2 regions of the Lysinibacillus capsici genome follow, and region 1 is predicted to be linked to the other one. Evidence: a T-box and tRNA genes for the amino acid it is inferred to sense, from the RefSeq annotation. Region 1 holds a T-box; the other holds one or more tRNA genes.
What was found. A T-box is a leader RNA that pairs with one kind of tRNA and senses whether it is charged. The one in region 1 lies ahead of ileS (isoleucine--tRNA ligase), so its partner is inferred to be a tRNA-Ile.
Positions count from the first base shown of each region.

Region 1 (3,248 bases):
ATTGCTTAACTCTTCCACCAATTGACCAATTTCCCTTGTAGCCTGTGTAAATTGATAATCATCCATAGAGGTTGTGACAAGCTGGATAGTGTGATGTAAGCGGGACAATATCCAATGATCTAGCTGTGAACGTGTACCTGTATTTGTAGCATCATACGTAAAATTATCGATCTGGGCATACATGTCATAAAATTTAAACGTATTGTCGAGTGTATCCACCAGCTTAGATTTCGCATCTAAGACAATTTTCTTCGAAAAACGCTTTGGATTCCATGGTGAGCTATCAACTAAAAATGCCCAACGTAGAGCATCTGCTCCATACTCCTCGATTAACTCAACAGGCTCTAATGCATTGCCTTTACTTTTGGACATCTTCTGTCCATGCTCATCGAGTACATGCCCTAACGATAGCACATTTTTATAAGGTGGTTTTCCTGTAAACAAGGTCGATACTGCTAATAAGCTATAGAAAAATCCTCGCGTTTGGTCGATGCCCTCAATGACCACATCTGCTGGAAACTGATGATGAAAGTTCGCTACATCTTCAAATGGATAATGCTGTTGGGCAAATGGCATTGAGCCACTGTCAAACCAAACATCGATAACTTCAGGCGTACGTTTCATGTCGCCTTGGCAAACAGGACAGGTACAGACAATGTCATCTATAAATGGCTTATGGAGCTCTAATTGTTCATTGACAGCTCCTTTGGCTAATTGTTGTAGCGCAGCAACACTGTTAGGTGCCTCCTCATGATTGCAATCCTGACAAATCCACACATTGAGTGGTGTTCCCCAATAACGATTACGACTAATATTCCAATCCACTAAGTTTTCTAGGAAGTTGCCAAATCGTCCATCCTTAATATGGCTAGGGTACCATGTCACCTGCTGATTATTTTGTAAAAGCTGCTCTTTTAATGCCGACATTTTGATAAACCAGCTATCTGTTGCATAGTACAATAATGGTGAATCACAGCGCCAGCAATGCGGATAGCTATGCTCATATTTTTCTTTAGCAAATAAAAGCTCTTTTGCTGCAAGCATTTTAATGATGTCGACATCACAGTCCTTCACAAAACGTCCAACAAGCTCAGGTACCGCTTCTGTATAACAACCTTTATGATCAACTACATTGACAAAGGACAAGCCATGTTGCTGCACCGTTTTATAATCGTCCTCTCCATAAGCAGGTGCTATGTGAACAATTCCTGTTCCACTATGCTCTGTCACATAATCTGCCATGACAACGATATGCCCTTTATGGACGGTTACATAGGAAAATGGCGATCGATAGGAAACACCTGCAAACTCCTGTCCGTCATGCTCACTTAATATTTCTACAGGCTCTGTAAAAACCTTTGATACCAACGATTTGGCTAGTATATAGATATTGTTTGCATGCCTTACACGGACATAGCGAAGAGCAGGATTCATAGCCAAGGCTACATTGGCTGGTAATGTCCAAGGCGTCGTTGTCCAGCCTAAGATATATTCGTCTCGATCCTCTAGCTTAAACATTGCAGTAACGGATAAATCCTTAACATCCTTATAGCCCTGTGCCACCTCATGAGAGCTTAAGGAAGTTTGACAGCTAGGGCAATAAGGTGAAACGCGATGTCCTTTGTATAACAGTTTTTCCTTGTGAACATGGCTTAAAATATGCCACACAGATTCAATATAGTCATTACTTAATGTTAGGTAAGGATCTTCCATGTCAAGCCAGTAGCCAAGCTGCTCTGTAAAAGTACGCCATTTTTGCTCATAGGTAAAAACGCTCTTCTTACATGCTTGAATAAATTGCTCCACCCCGTAGTTCTCAATCTCCTGCTTTCCTGAGATCCCTAATACCTTTTCTACCCCTAATTCCACAGGCAACCCATGTGTATCCCAACCTGCTTTGCGTTCAACTAAATAGCCCTGCATTGTTTTGTAACGTGCTACCACATCTTTTATGGTTCTACCAAATGCATGGCCGACATGTGGTAAACCATTCGCTGTTGGGGGTCCCTCATACAATACAAAGGGCTGCTGTTCAGCGCGATTACTTACGGATTTGGCAAAGGTCCCTTCTTGCGCCCATAATGTACGAATCCTTGTTTCTCGTTCAACCGTTGTTTCTTTCTTTTGTTCTTTCTGCATATTAGTTCCTCCTATACAAGCGAATTTGTATAAAAGGCATACAAAAAACCCCGTCCCAAGGAAAAGGGACGGGGTTAACCGCGAATACCACCCTAATTCTATTGACACGAAGGCCAATAGCACTCAGCAACGTACAATCATACGTGTTCTTTTTAACGGTAGACACCCGGATTAGCTTACTCCATTCAGCTAATCTTCTCAGAGAGGATTTTCATGTAACACCTGCACACCGACTTCCACCAAATGTCGGCTCTCTGTAGAACAAAGTGAAACACTACTTTTTCTCATCAACGAATTTGTATGCTTTTATTGTCCTTCATCTTAGCAAATTACCAATTGTGTGTCAACGGTGGACAATCTTAATAATTTTCATTGAGACAAGTCGCAATACATTGATGGAGAACAACATATTGTGGCTGATGAAAGGTTTGAATCAAAAAGCTCTTCAGCAATGTTTTACTATTGAATAGCACTATGCTGTATTGTTCTTCACTCAGCTGTTCCTTCATTGAGGCTAAGGTTAATGGCATTTGCTGCACTATATGGATGACTTCATTTTGTTCCAGCCCTTGCTCCAACATCGCGACTATTGGCACCAATAGTCGTTCATCCTCATCATGGATAAAGACGTAATTGGGTTGTAAATAGATGGACCATAATGCGTGTAACATATCGGCATAGGCTGTTTTCAATGATTTTGGATTTTTCACCAGTTCATCGATAGCATCTGAAACATGCGCCACGCTATGTGCCCATCCCTTGCCAGTCACATAGCCTCTTACATCCTTTTCAGATGATACATAGTTTAGTAACTTTGTTTGACAGTCCTCTATGCTAGCCTTGGGCAAAAAATTATCCTGTAGATCTCTTGCTAAAATAAGTGCTACTAATAATGATGTAAAGGAGCGAGTAAAGACCCAATCCGATTCCTTTTCTCCAATTCCCTTAACTAATAAATGGTTTAGGCTATAATCCCATAGCTCCGTTAAGCAACGATGGTCTAGCAAGTTTTTTTCTAAAATCCATTCATAAAAGCTGCCATAAATATAAGTATCTCGTAGCTCACTATCAATAGAACCTATATGTGCTAACATGGAATGCACAAGCTG
Region 1 is NZ_CP084108.1:2,600,569-2,603,816, forward strand. It holds gene ileS (isoleucine--tRNA ligase) at 1-2,139, opposite strand, end outside; T-box leader at 2,201-2,439, opposite strand; gene LCP48_RS12765 (DUF2785 domain-containing protein) at 2,499-3,248, opposite strand, start outside.

Region 2 (3,248 bases), 1.0 Mb from region 1:
ATACCGCCTAAAACTTTAAAGGCATTTAAACCAAATCGATAAGATTCATCTTTAACCATGACATTTTCTACACCCATATATGAAGATAGTGCCTCAAGATGATGGAGTGGTGTCTTCTCAAATTGCTCATATGTACGCTGAAATTGACCGACCTTCCTCACTTGATCTAGTGAAAAATATGGAAGTATTGCTGTTGCTTGTTTTATATGATCTTGCTCTAAATAATGCTGATTATAAACCCACCTTAATTTTTCCTTCATCGCCATCCCCCTCAATTTATGCTCACTATCTACATCATAGTCTATCTAACTTTAAAGTACCAGGAGAGTATATATTAGGAAATAAACAAAGATTTCTTTCCCTTGATCTAGCATAATATTCGCAGCTAAAATGCCTCCAGCCGTATTCCAAATGACATCATCCACCTTATGTGCATTGCCTTTTCGGACATCTGTTAAGTTTTTCCAAAGAGGGTCTTGTGTCCACTCTTGTTCAGTTGCTAGTGCTGAATCATCGCCTGTTGTAGAAAATAACATCCCCATCCATTTGAGAGATTGCTTCTTTCCCTACTTCAATCGCTAAGTTTCCTAGTTTTGCATTATCTTTAAATAAATCTGCTTGCGCTGCAACACGTTTAAATCCTAAAGCATCAAATATCACACCTGAGAATGAATCTGTGTAATAGATACGAGATTTATCGGCCATAAAGCGTACAAATGAAACTTCTTGGTTGATTTGTTCTCCAAGTTCTTCTTTCAGTGCTTGTAACTTATCTTCATAAAGCTTTTAGTACTTCTTCACCTTTTGTTTCTTGATTTACTGCTTTAACGTATAATTTAAAATTCTCTTTCCAGTCACCACGTAATGTATCAGAAAACACAGTTGGAGCAATTTTGCTAAGTTTCGCATAAATCTCTTTCTTGTCGTAATTTATTGCCAATAATTAAATTAAATCTACACTCCTACGCTCCATTGATCGATTATTAAAACCTAAAAAAGGCTCCGTTTTATTAGATGGTGAGGATATTTTTAAATTATCAACAAAACAAGTGGCTAAAAACCCCTCCATTCTTCCCCAATCGCCTGTTGCACCAGAAGGCTAAACTGTCCTACAACTTGTGAAACAAGGTCGCTATCCTTACCAAAGTTGGCGACAACCGTGGACTGAAAAGGATGAAGAAATCGTTTTAAATGCTTTAAAAGCTACAGGTACTGAGCATTTACAAGATAGACCAGTAGATGAGCTATCAGGAGGGCAACGTCAACGTGCTTGGATATGAGTCTTGCTCAAGAAACAGATATCATTCTTTTAGACGAGCCTACGCCATGCTTAGATTTAACTCATCAAATAGACGTTTTAGATTTACTGTACGAATTGAACCAACAGCAAAAGCGAACTATTATTATAGTACTACATGATATTAATCTTGCTTGTCGCTATGCCGATCATATTATTACAGTGAGTGATCGTGGTGTCTATCGTCAAGGGAAACCAGAAGAATTATGGCAACTGATTTAGTTAGTCATGTGTTTGACCTTGATTGCCAAATGACGACAGATCCAATCTTTGGTACACCTCTTTACATTCCATATGGAAAAGGACGAAAAATTTAATCGTTAATTTGAAAAAATAAGCCTACACAGAATGATCAATCTGTGTAGGCTTTCATTTAATATAGCTATGTTATTAATCTAAGTACCTAGTAAATTAAAAAGTGCAGTAGATGTAAATTTATCTACTGCACTTAGTATGACCCGTACGGGATTCGAACCCGTGTTACCGCCGTGAAAGGGCGGTGTCTTAACCACTTGACCAACGGGCCCATGGCGGAGAAGGAGGGATTTGAACCCTCGCGCCGGTTACCCGACCTACACCCTTAGCAGGGGCGCCTCTTCAGCCTCTTGAGTACTTCCCCAAAATAAAAATGGCTCCGAAGGCAGGACTCGAACCTGCGACAACCTGATTAACAGTCAGGTGCTACTACCAACTGAGCTACTTCGGAATAATGGTGGGCCTAAATGGACTCGAACCATCGACCTCACGCTTATCAGGCGTGCGCTCTAACCAGCTGAGCTATAGGCCCTTGGAGCGGGTGATGGGAATCGAACCCACGACATCAGCTTGGAAGGCTGAGGTTTTACCATTAAACTACACCCGCATAAATGGTGGGTCAGGACGGAATCGAACCGCCGACACTTAGAGCTTCAATCTAATGCTCTACCAACTGAGCTACTGACCCATTTCGTCCATGCTAAGCTTACTCACTCTTTTGCTTCTCATGACTTTTATTTTAAAAATGGCGGTCCCGACCGGGATCGAACCGGCGATCTCCTGCGTGACAGGCAGGCATGTTAACCGCTACACCACGGGACCTTTTGGTTGCGGGGGCTGGATTTGAACCAACGACCTTCGGGTTATGAGCCCGACGAGCTACCACTGCTCCACCCCGCGATAATTTTATGCTGTTTCGAGTTTTTAAAGCACCATTTATAAAAATTTAAAACTGGAGGAGGTAGAGGGATTCGAACCCCCGCGCGGTGTTACCCGCCTGTCGGTTTTCAAGACCGATCCCTTCAGCCAGACTTGGGTATACCTCCGTTACAATATATAAATGGTGGACCTTGCAGGACTCGAACCTGCGACCGGACGGTTATGAGCCGTCTGCTCTAACCAACTGAGCTAAAGGTCCTTTAAGATGGCGGCAGAGGGGATCGAACCCCCGACCTTACGGGTATGAACCGTACGCTCTAGCCAGCTGAGCTACGCCGCCAGGATCTTTATACTGGTTAATTTACTTATGGTGGAGCCTAGCGGGATCGAACCGCTGACCTCCTGCGTGCAAGGCAGGCGCTCTCCCAGCTGAGCTAAGGCCCCATAATTTTTTTGGAAATGGTCGGGAAGACAGGATTCGAACCTGCGACCCCTTGGTCCCAAACCAAGTGCTCTACCAAGCTGAGCTACTTCCCGTTGTTCTTTTGGCGCGCCCGACAGGAGTCGAACCCATAACCTTCTGATCCGTAGTCAGACGCTCTATCCAATTGAGCTACGGGCGCATTTAAAATGGTGCCGAGGACCGGAATCGAACCGGTACGGTAGTCACCTACCGCAGGATTTTAAGTCCTGTGCGTCTGCCAGTTCCGCCACCCCGGCACATTTGGAGCGGAAGACGAGGTTCGAACTCGCGACCCCCACCTTGGCAAGGTGGTGTTCTACCACTGAACTACTTCCGCATGTGCATAAGCTTTTT
Region 2 is NZ_CP084108.1:3,642,227-3,645,474, forward strand. It holds gene LCP48_RS17855 (diaminopropionate ammonia-lyase) at 1-260, opposite strand, end outside; partial or broken gene LCP48_RS23545 (ABC transporter substrate-binding protein) at 312-950, opposite strand; partial or broken gene LCP48_RS17870 (ABC transporter ATP-binding protein) at 951-1,614, shown strand; tRNA gene LCP48_RS17875 (tRNA-Glu) at 1,752-1,823, opposite strand; tRNA gene LCP48_RS17880 (tRNA-Ser) at 1,826-1,916, opposite strand; tRNA gene LCP48_RS17885 (tRNA-Asn) at 1,927-2,003, opposite strand; tRNA gene LCP48_RS17890 (tRNA-Ile) at 2,008-2,084, opposite strand; tRNA gene LCP48_RS17895 (tRNA-Gly) at 2,086-2,159, opposite strand; tRNA gene LCP48_RS17900 (tRNA-Phe) at 2,165-2,240, opposite strand; tRNA gene LCP48_RS17905 (tRNA-Asp) at 2,299-2,374, opposite strand; tRNA gene LCP48_RS17910 (tRNA-Met) at 2,378-2,452, opposite strand; tRNA gene LCP48_RS17915 (tRNA-Ser) at 2,506-2,598, opposite strand; tRNA gene LCP48_RS17920 (tRNA-Ile) at 2,614-2,690, opposite strand; tRNA gene LCP48_RS17925 (tRNA-Met) at 2,698-2,771, opposite strand; tRNA gene LCP48_RS17930 (tRNA-Ala) at 2,800-2,875, opposite strand; tRNA gene LCP48_RS17935 (tRNA-Pro) at 2,892-2,968, opposite strand; tRNA gene LCP48_RS17940 (tRNA-Arg) at 2,978-3,054, opposite strand; tRNA gene LCP48_RS17945 (tRNA-Leu) at 3,063-3,151, opposite strand; tRNA gene LCP48_RS17950 (tRNA-Gly) at 3,157-3,231, opposite strand.
Region 2: it has a tRNA-Ile gene. The T-box ahead of ileS (isoleucine--tRNA ligase) is inferred to sense a tRNA for this amino acid. The anticodon was not compared.